3 regions of the Brevibacterium litoralis genome follow, and region 2 is predicted to be linked to each of the others. Evidence: predicted binding sites of a transcription regulator. Region 2 holds the regulator's gene; each other region holds the start of a gene.
The links. The regulator HrcA, encoded in region 2, represses chaperone genes, less so after heat shock. The targets are predictions, from matches to a motif close to TTNGCACTCGNNNNNNNCGAGTGCNAA.
Positions count from the first base shown of each region.

Region 1: the regulator HrcA is predicted to act here: its motif matches at 1,151-1,177, upstream of groL (chaperonin GroEL).
Region 3: the regulator HrcA is predicted to act here: its motif matches at 1,553-1,579, upstream of groES (co-chaperone GroES).

Region 1 is NZ_JBDIUY010000023.1:56,050-59,285, reverse strand. It holds gene AAD496_RS08875 (MFS transporter) at 1-1,092, opposite strand, end outside; gene groL (chaperonin GroEL) at 1,317-2,954, shown strand; gene AAD496_RS08865 (DUF1707 SHOCT-like domain-containing protein) at 3,049-3,236, opposite strand, start outside.
Region 2 is NZ_JBDIUY010000020.1:125,525-128,760, reverse strand. It holds gene AAD496_RS07450 (DUF3097 family protein) at 213-1,091, opposite strand; gene hrcA (heat-inducible transcriptional repressor HrcA) at 1,224-2,240, shown strand; gene dnaJ (molecular chaperone DnaJ) at 2,383-3,236, shown strand, end outside.
Region 3 is NZ_JBDIUY010000022.1:160,321-163,556, forward strand. It holds gene groL (chaperonin GroEL) at 1-951, opposite strand, end outside; gene groES (co-chaperone GroES) at 1,007-1,300, opposite strand; gene AAD496_RS08330 (AMP-binding protein) at 1,694-3,236, shown strand, end outside.

The DNA of each region.
Region 1 (3,236 bases), on a different contig from region 2:
GGACACGACGATCCCGGTCGTGCCGACGGTGAACAGGGGTCGGGGTCCGAAGGCCTTCTGCAGGTGTCCCGAGAGCGGCGAGAGCACCATCATGATGATGCCCGCCGGCATGATGCACAGCGCGGACTCCACCATCGTGAGCCCCATCCCGATCCCGGTCTCCTGCGGCAACTGCATGAGCTGGGGGAACGACACCTGGGAGCCGAACATCGCGAACCCCATGCCGATCGCGGCGAGATTGGTGAGCAGCACCGCCGGGCGTGAGGCGACCCGGAGGTCGACGAGCGGATCGTGGGTCCGCCACTGGTACACGCCCCAGACGGCGAGGACGAGGACGCCCGCGGCCAGCGTGCCGAGGGAGACCGGTGAGCCCCAGCCCCAGGTGCCGCCGCGGGAGACGTAGAGCAGCAGCCCCGTGAGGCCACCGGCGAGCCCCAGGACGCCGAGCAGGTCGAGGCGCCCCGGCGCGAACAGCGTGTCGCGGGGGAGGACGAACCGGATCGCGAGCGCGCCGATCAGTCCGAGTCCGAAGGAGACCCAGAAGAGGGTGCGCCAGTCGTGGCCCTGCGCGAGGTAGGCGGCCAGGGGCATGCCGAAGGCGCCGCCGGCACCCATCGTCGCGGACATGAGTGCGACGGCCGTGCCCAACTTCTCGGCCGGGAGCACGTCGCGCATGACGGCGATCCCCAGCGGGATCGTGCCGGAGGTGATGCCCTGCAGCCCGCGACCGAGGATCAGCCACTCGATCGAGGGGGCGAACGTGCAGATGAGGGAGCCGACCATGAGTGCGGCGAGCAGGTACACGAGCACCCGCCGTTTCCCGTACATGTCGCCCAGGCGTCCGCTGATAGGGGTGGCGACCGCGGAGACGAGCAGGGTGATCGTCACGACCCACGAGGTGTCGGACCGGGAGGCGTCGAGCAGGCGTGGCAGGTCGGCCTGGAGGGGGACGACGAGCGTGAACATGAAGGCCGAGCACATCCCGGCGAAGGCCAGGGACGCGACGACGGCCCACTCCGGGGCCGGGGGACGGGGTCGGTGACCGGTGGGGCCCGGTGCGGGGGGATTCGGGGGAGCAGGCGTCTTCACCACAGTCCGGAGGCTATCCGGTTTCCGGCGGCCATGGGTGGCGTCACCCCCGGGTGGTCACTTTGCACTCGGGTGGGGAGAGTGCTAAAACTGTGAGCGGTGAAATTCGACCGAGCAGGTCGTGGACTCCCATCCGCGTTGACGAGAAATGCGGTGGGGTCCTGCCGTCGCGGGCGCCTGCGGGTCGATTCGTTCCATCCACCCCTGTCAGGGAGGACCCCAGTCACATGGCAAAGCTCATTGCATTCGACGAGGAAGCTCGTCGCGGTCTGGAGACCGGCCTCAACACGCTGGCCGACGCCGTCAAGGTGACCCTCGGCCCGCGTGGCCGCAACGTCGTTCTGGAGAAGCAGTGGGGCGCCCCCACGATCACCAACGACGGTGTCTCCATCGCCAAGGAGATCGAGCTCGAGGACCCCTACGAGAAGATCGGCGCGAACCTCGTCAAGGAGGTCGCGAAGAAGACGGACGACGTGGCCGGTGACGGCACGACGACCGCCACGGTGCTCGCCCAGGCACTCGTCCGCGAGGGCCTGCGCAACGTCGCCGCCGGTGCCGACCCGCTGTCGCTCAAGCGCGGCATCGAGAAGGCCGTCGAGGCGGTCTCCGGTGTCCTGCTCGACTCCGCCAAGGAGATCGAGACCAAGGAGGAGATCGCCGCGACCGCAGGCATCTCCGCCGGTGACGCCGAGATCGGTGAGAAGATCGCCGAGGCCATCGACAAGGTGGGCAAGGAAGGCGTCGTCACCGTCGAGGAGTCGAACACCTTCGGCATCGACCTCGAGCTCACCGAGGGCATGCGCTTCGACAAGGGCTACCTGTCCGGTTACTTCGTGACCGACCAGGAGCGTCAGGAGACGGTGCTCGAGGACCCCTACATCCTCATCGTCAACTCGAAGATCTCGAACGTGAAGGACCTGCTCCCGGTCCTCGAGACGGTGCAGCAGTCGGGCAAGCCGCTGCTCATCATCGCCGAGGACGTCGAGGGCGAGGCCCTGGCCGTGCTCGTCGTCAACAAGATCCGCGGCACCTTCAAGTCCGTGGCCGTCAAGGCCCCCGGCTTCGGTGACCGCCGCAAGGCGCAGCTGGCCGACATCGCCATCCTCACCGGCGGTCAGGTCATCGCCGAGGAGGTCGGCCTCAAGCTCGAGAACGTCACCGCCGATCTGCTCGGTACCGCCCGCAAGGTCGTCGTCACGAAGGACGAGACGACGATCGTCGAGGGTGCCGGTGACGCCGACGAGATCGCCGGTCGCGTGGCCCAGATCCGTGCGGAGATCGAGAACTCGGACTCCGACTACGACCGCGAGAAGCTCCAGGAGCGCCTGGCCAAGCTGGCCGGCGGCGTGGCCGTCATCAAGGCCGGTGCCGCCACCGAGGTCGAGCTCAAGGAGCGCAAGCACCGCATCGAGGACGCCGTGCGCAACGCGAAGGCCGCCGTCGAGGAGGGCATCGTCGCCGGTGGTGGCGTCGCGCTCATCCAGGCCGGCAAGACCGCCTTCGAGACCCTCGAGGTGTCCGGCGACGAGGCCACCGGTGCCTCCATCGTCAAGGTCGCCATCGAGGCGCCGCTCAAGCAGATCGCCACGAACGCCGGCCTCGAGCCCGGTGTCGTCGCCGAGAAGGTCAAGGGTCTGCCCGCCGGTCACGGCCTCAACGCCGCCACCGGTGAGTACGAGGACCTGCTGGCCGCCGGTGTCAACGACCCGGTCAAGGTGACCCGTTCGGCCCTGCAGAACGCCGCGTCCATCGCCGGTCTGTTCCTCACGACCGAGGCCGTCGTCGCCGACAAGCCGGAGCCCGCTCCGGCCGCCGGTGCCGAGGGCATGGGCGACATGGGTGGCATGGGCGGCATGGGCTTCTGATCCCACCGCCAGGCCCCCTCGGCGACGCCGAGGCGCCTGCACCACGACGGACCCCCGTCACCGACCTCAGGGTCGGGACGGGGGTCCGTCGCATTCACCGCCGGCGCTTGCGGTGCCGACGCTGGGCGCGGGTGCTGCTCAGGTGTTCGGGCGAGTAGAGGCTCGGCTTGGCCTCGACCTGGGCGCGGGCCTCCGGGTCGCCGAGCTTGGCCCGGGCCCGGGTGGTGAGCAGGCGGCGACGCTCGGTGATGATGCTCTGCCGGTTGAATGCTGTGCTCGCGA
Region 2 (3,236 bases):
CGCTAGTCGACCCGCCACCGACAGCGGGACATCCGGTGTGCCGGTTCGACCACGGGAAAGTGTTGTACCCATTGGACGCCTCCGGCCTGCTGTCACGCCACGGGGAAAACCCGATCCCACGCCGTGGCGTGCCTCACTGAACCTCTTCACCGGTGACGCTCCACCCATAGCGTCGACTATGACGCGCTACCCATAGCGTCAACCGTCACGCTCTACCGATGTTCGTCAACCGTGACGAAGTCGATGAGCTCCTCCACCCGGCCGGACAGGGTTGGCTCCACGTCCGCGATCGTCTTCACGCAGCCCAGGATCTTCTGCCAGGCGCGGGCGACGTCCCGGTGGTCGGCGGCCGGCCAGCCGATGCGGCGCAGGACGCCGGCCTTCCACTCCTCACCCCGGGGCACCTCGGGCCAGGCATTGATCCCCACGACTCCCGGCTTCACGGCCTGCCACACGTCCACGTAGGGGTGACCGATGATGTGCACGCAGCTCGCGTACCGGCGGTCGGCCATGACGGCGTCCCGGATCCGGGTCTCCTTGGCTCCCTTCACCAGGTGATCGGCGAGGACGCCGACCCGGTGCGCGCGGTCCGGTCCGAACTCCTGGAGCTTCTCCGGCAGGACGTCCAGGCCGCCGAGCGGTTCGACGACCACGCCCTCGATCCGCAGGTCGTCGCCCCAGATCTTCTCGACGAGTTCCGCGTCGTGCCGTCCCTCGACCCAGATCCGGGAGCCCCGCGCGACCCGGGCAGGTGCGTCCGGCACCGCCACCGATCCCGAGGCGGTCCGCCCCGGAGCCGTCGGCGCGCCCTTCTGCACGGGCCGCGGACGGACGAGCTCGACGGGTTTCCCCTCGACCAGGTAGCCGCCACCCAGAGGGAAGGGGCGGCGCCTGCGCATCCTGTCCTCGAGGATCACGGCCGCGCCACCGGCGGCCTTCTCGATGCCCATGACCTCGCCGACGAACCCACTGGCCGGGTGCTCGACGATGAGACCGCGGCGCGCCTCGACGGGTGCGGAACGCGGACGACGGTGGGAACGGGACGCGGAGGCGGCCAGGACGTCCCGGCCGTAGGGATCTGCAGGACTCACCGTCCCGAGGGTAGTGGGGCCGTCCGTCACGGGACCCCACGACACCCCGCCGGGAGACACACCCGTGTGGTTTCGCCTAGAATTGGCACTCGCACGGACGGAGTGCCAGGGACGAGCGACGAGGAGGAGCGGATGAACGACGACAGGCGCGCGCGTGTGCTCCGGGCCATCGTCGAGGACTACGTGTCGACCAACGAACCCGTGGGTTCCAAGGCGATCGTCGACCGTCACGGCCTGGGTGTCTCCCCGGCCACCATCCGCAACGACATGGCGGCCCTCGAACAGGACGGGCTCATCGCCCAGCCGCACACCTCGGCCGGCCGGATCCCGACGGACAAGGGCTACCGCCGGTTCGTCGACTGGCTCGACGAGGTCAAGCCGCTCAGCAGTGCCGAGCGCCGCGCGATCGCCCGGGTGATCGAACAGCCCGTCGACATCGACGAGATGCTCGACCGCACGGTCCGTCTGCTCGCCCAGCTCACCCACCAGGTCGCGGTCGTCCAGTACCCCGTCGTCACGCGTGCCCGGGTCAAGCACCTGGAGCTCGTGGTCATGGGGCCCGGCCGGCTCCTCGCGGTCCTCATCTCCGACACCGGGCAGGTCGAGCAGCGACTCGTCGACCTCGGGCGGGCGATCGGTGAGGACCAGGTCGCGGTCCTCCGGGACGCCTTCAACCAGACCCTCGTCGGCAGCCGCCTCGACCGCGTCCGGTCCACCCTCCACGGAATCGAGGTGGCACCCGCCCTGCGCGAGGCCGCCGCCGCGGTCACGGTCGTCGTCGATGACCTCGCCCGGGCCAACCGGCAGGAGCGCCTGCTCATGGCCGGGACGGCGAACCTCGCCCGCTCGGGCCCGGAGTTCGGCGTACACATCGGCCCCCTCCTCGAGGCCTTCGAGGAACAGGTCGTCCTGCTGCGCCTCCTCACCGACATGGCCGAGGCCGACGACCGGGTGGCCGTGAGGATCGGCCGGGAGAACCCCGTCGAGTCCTTCGCCACCACCTCGGTCGTCTCCGCCCACTACGGTGGGGAGTCGACGGCCGCCCGACTGGCCGTGCTCGGCCCCACCCGCATGGACTACCCGACGACCATCGCGGCCGTCCGCGCGGTCGCCAAGTACGTGTCCGTCGTCCTGGAGGACCGGACGTGAACCTCCGCCCGCCGAGGCGCCCCGTCCACGTCCTGCCCGCCCGGTCCGCGGCCGCTCGGTCGACGACCACGCAACCGGCAACCGGACCCCCACCCCGCACGCGCACCACGCCCATCGACACGAACCGCCACGAAGGACGAATGTGAGCAACCACTACGAGACCCTCGGCGTCGCCCGCGACGCCGGCGCCGACGAGATCAAGAAGGCGTACCGCAAGCTCGCCCGCAAGCTGCACCCGGACGTGAATCCGGGCCAGGAGGACGAGTTCAAGAAGGTGTCCGTGGCCTACGAGGTGCTCTCCGACCCGGAGAAGCGCCGCAACTACGACAACGGCGGCGGCGAGTACGGCCAGGCCGCCGGTGGCGGGTTCGGCGGGGGCGGTGGCTTCTCCGACCTGTTCGAGACCTTCTTCGGCGGGGGCGGCGGCATGGGCGGCGGACGCCCCCAGCCGATGTCCCGCAAGCGCCGCGGCAAGGACGCCCTCGTCGAGGTGTCCATCCCGCTGCAGACCGCGGCCTTCGGTGGCCCGCAGGACATCGACGTCGTCACGGCGGAGCTGTGCGACACCTGCCACGGCGAGGGCACCCGCGAGGGCACCGGCCTCGAGACCTGCTCCCTGTGTCAGGGCGCCGGATCCGTGCAGCAGATGACCCGCACGCTGCTCGGCCAGATGGTCACCAACCAGACCTGCAACAACTGCGGCGGCTACGGCACGATCATCACCGACCCGTGCGGCAACTGCCGGGGTGACGGACGCGTCCGGACGCAGAAGACCCTCACCGTCAAGATCCCGGCCGGTGTCTCCGAGGGCACCCGGATCCAGCTCGGCGGCCAGGGCGAGGTCGGCCCGGGCGGCGGCCCGCAGGGTGACCTGTTCATCGAGATCACCGTCGAACACCACCCGGTGTTCTCCCGCGACGGCGACGACCTGCGTGCGACCGTCACCGTGCCCATGACGACGGCGGCCCTCGGGGCGACCGTCGACCTGGAGACCTT
Region 3 (3,236 bases), on a different contig from region 2:
CTGGCCCAGCTCCTCCAGACCGACGGCCTCGAGCTTCATGCCCATGTCGGGCGTGACGACCTGGCCACCGGTGAGGACGGCGAGGTCCTCGAGGATGGCCTTGCGGCGGTCACCGAAGCCGGGGGCCTTGACGGCGGCCACGTTGAGGATGCCGCGGATGCGGTTGACGACGAGCGTCGACAGTGCTTCACCCTCGATGTCCTCGGCCACGATGAGCAGCGGCTTGGAGGCCTGCTGCACCTTCTCGAGCACCGGGAGCAGGTCCTGGACGTTCGAGATCTTGCCCTGGTTGATGAGGATGTAGGGATCCTCCAGGACGGCTTCCTGGCGGTCGGCGTCTGTCACGAAGTACTGCGACAGGTAGCCCTTGTCGAACTGCATGCCCTCGGTGAACTCGAGCTCGACCTGGGTGCCCTGGGACTCGTCGATCGTGATGACGCCGTCCTTGCCGACCTTCTCGAAGGCCTCGGCGATGAGCGTGCCGATCTCCGGGGACTGCGCGGACAGCGCGGCGACGTTGGCGATCTCGTCGGAACCGTCGACGTCGCGGGCGATCTCCAGGAGCTTGCCCTCGACGGCCTCGACGGCCTTCTCGATGCCCACCTTGAGCTGCGCGGGGGCCGCACCGGCGGCCACGTTGCGCAGACCCTCGTGGACGAGTGCCTGGGCGAGGACGGTCGCGGTGGTCGTACCGTCACCGGCCACGTCGTTCGTCTTGGTGGCGACCTCCTTGGCGAGCTGCGCGCCGAGGTTCTCGTAGGGATCGTTCAGTTCTACCTCACGGGCGATGGTCACACCGTCGTTCGTGATGGTGGGGGCGCCCCAGGCCTTGTCGAGAACGACGTTGCGGCCCTTGGGGCCGAGCGTCACCTTGACGGTGTCGGCGAGGACGTTGACGCCGCGCTCCAGGGACTTCCGTGCCTCGTCGTCGAACGAGAGAGTCTTGGCCATGTTCACACTTCCTGTTCTGGTGTGTACGGGATGTACAGGTGGTCAGGAAGAACGGTCAGCCGATGACCGCGAGCACGTCGCGGGCGGAGAGCACCAGGTACTCCTCGCCGGCGTACTTGACCTCGGTGCCGCCGTACTTGGAGTAGATGACCTTGTCACCCTCCTGGACGTCGAGCGGGATGCGGGAGCCGTTGTCGGCGACGCGGCCGGGGCCCACGGCGACGACTTCACCCTCCTGTGGCTTCTCCTTGGCGGAGTCGGGGATGACCAGACCGGAAGCGGTGGTCGTCTCAGCCTCGACCTGCTTGATGACGATGCGATCCTCGAGCGGCTTGATGGAGACCGACATGCGGACACACTCCTTCTAGATGAGTTCCTACCTGGCGGGTCACCGTCGGCGACCCGGATGCCGGGGATGCGCGTACCCTCTCGCGGTCCCGTGGGGCTCCCACGCGCTGGTGAGGCGGTGGGCCACGGTGCCGGTCGACGGGTATGCGGGGAGTCGTTCGTCGTCGCGGGTGCCGAACGACTCGTGTCTGCATCCCTCGAAAGGTTGCTGGCACTCTCGGGGTGAGAGTGCAAATCCCAGCGTAGAAACCCTTTGGCACTCGGTCAACTCGAGTGCCAGCGCACGACCGAAAGTTCACCACGGGATGAATTCGTCGTCACCTCCACCTAAAATCACCGAACAGGCGTTCGATCCCCGCGCCCCCACCCATCCCGTACGAAGGAGTACACCCGGATGTTCGACACACCCGCACGCATCTACGAGCACGCGTTCGCCGTCTACCCCACCCTCACGGCGATTCGCGACGAGTCCGCCCCGTCCGTCGCCCCGGGCGAGGTCGCCGAGTACACCTACCGAGACCTCCACGTGTGGTCGGACGCCGTCATGGACCAGTTCGACGAGCTGGGCCTCGGTGCGGGTGACGTCGTCTCCATGTTCGCGCTCAACCGCGTCGAGTGGCCGGTCGTCGAGACCGCCGTCGCCCGTGCGGGCCTCACCCGGTCACCGGCCAACTACATGTCCGCCCTCGACACCGTCGCCTACCAGCTCGGGTACGCCGGAACGAAGGTCCTCGTCACCGACTACGACCTCGGCTCCGAGCTCCTCCCCCGCCTGGCCGCGGACCCCGCGACGCAGGACGTCACGGTCGTCCAGCTCCAGGACCCGGACGGCCGGACCCTGCCGGGGTCGATTCCGCTCGCCGCTCGCCCGGCCGCCGGCACCGCGCCGCACCGTGCACCGGTCGATCTCGACCCGCAGTCCCTGTCGACCATCAACTTCACCGGGGGCACGACCGGCAAGCCGAAGGCCGTGGCCCACACCTGTGCCTCGGCCGCCGCCGCGATGTACATCCAGATGATCGAGGCGGAGATCGCGACCCGGGAACGCATGCTCGTCATGTCCCCGCTCGCCCACTCCGCCGGCGCCTTCACCTCGGCGGCTCTGGGTCGCGGCGCGAACGTGCGGATCCTCGACGGGTTCGACGCCGAACGCACCGTCGAGCTCCTCCGCACCGACGGCATCACGTGGACCTTCATGGTGCCGACCATGATCTACCGCGTACTCGACACCCTGGAGGCGAGCAGCAATGCGAGCAGAGGGGCCGAGGGTGCGGGCACCTCGGACCTCGACCTGCGCACCATGGTCTACGGGGCCGCACCCATGTCCCCGGCCCGGCTCCAGCAGGGCCTCGACACCTTCGGCAAGGTCTTCATCCAGCTCTACGGGCAGACCGAGGCGCCGCAGTTCATCACCTCGCTCGGCAAGCTCGACCACGACCCGGCCCGCCCCGAGCTCCTCACCAGCTGCGGCAACGCCTCGCTCTTCACCGAGGTCGAGGTCGCCGACGAGGAGGGCAACGTCCTGGCCGTCGGGGAGTTGGGCGAGATCATCACCCGCACCCCCTTCGCACTGCGGGAGTACCTGGGAAACGCCGAGGCGACCGCGGAGAAGTTCTTCGGCGACTGGGTCCGCACCGGTGACATGGGCGTCAAGGACGCCGACGGGTTCGTCTACCTCAAGGACCGCCGCAACGACATGATCATCTCCGGCGGCTTCAACGTGTACTCCCGCGAGGTCGAGGACGCCGTGGCCATGCACCCGAACGTCTCACAGTCCGCCGTCATCGGGATCCCGCACGAGGACTGGGGCGAGGCGGTCCACGCCTATGTCGTCACCCGCGACGGCACCCCGGAGGATCCCGCCGGCAGCCTGGCCGAGCAGGAACTCTGCGAATTCACCCGCGGCAAGGTCGCGAACTACGCGCGCCCCAAGACCG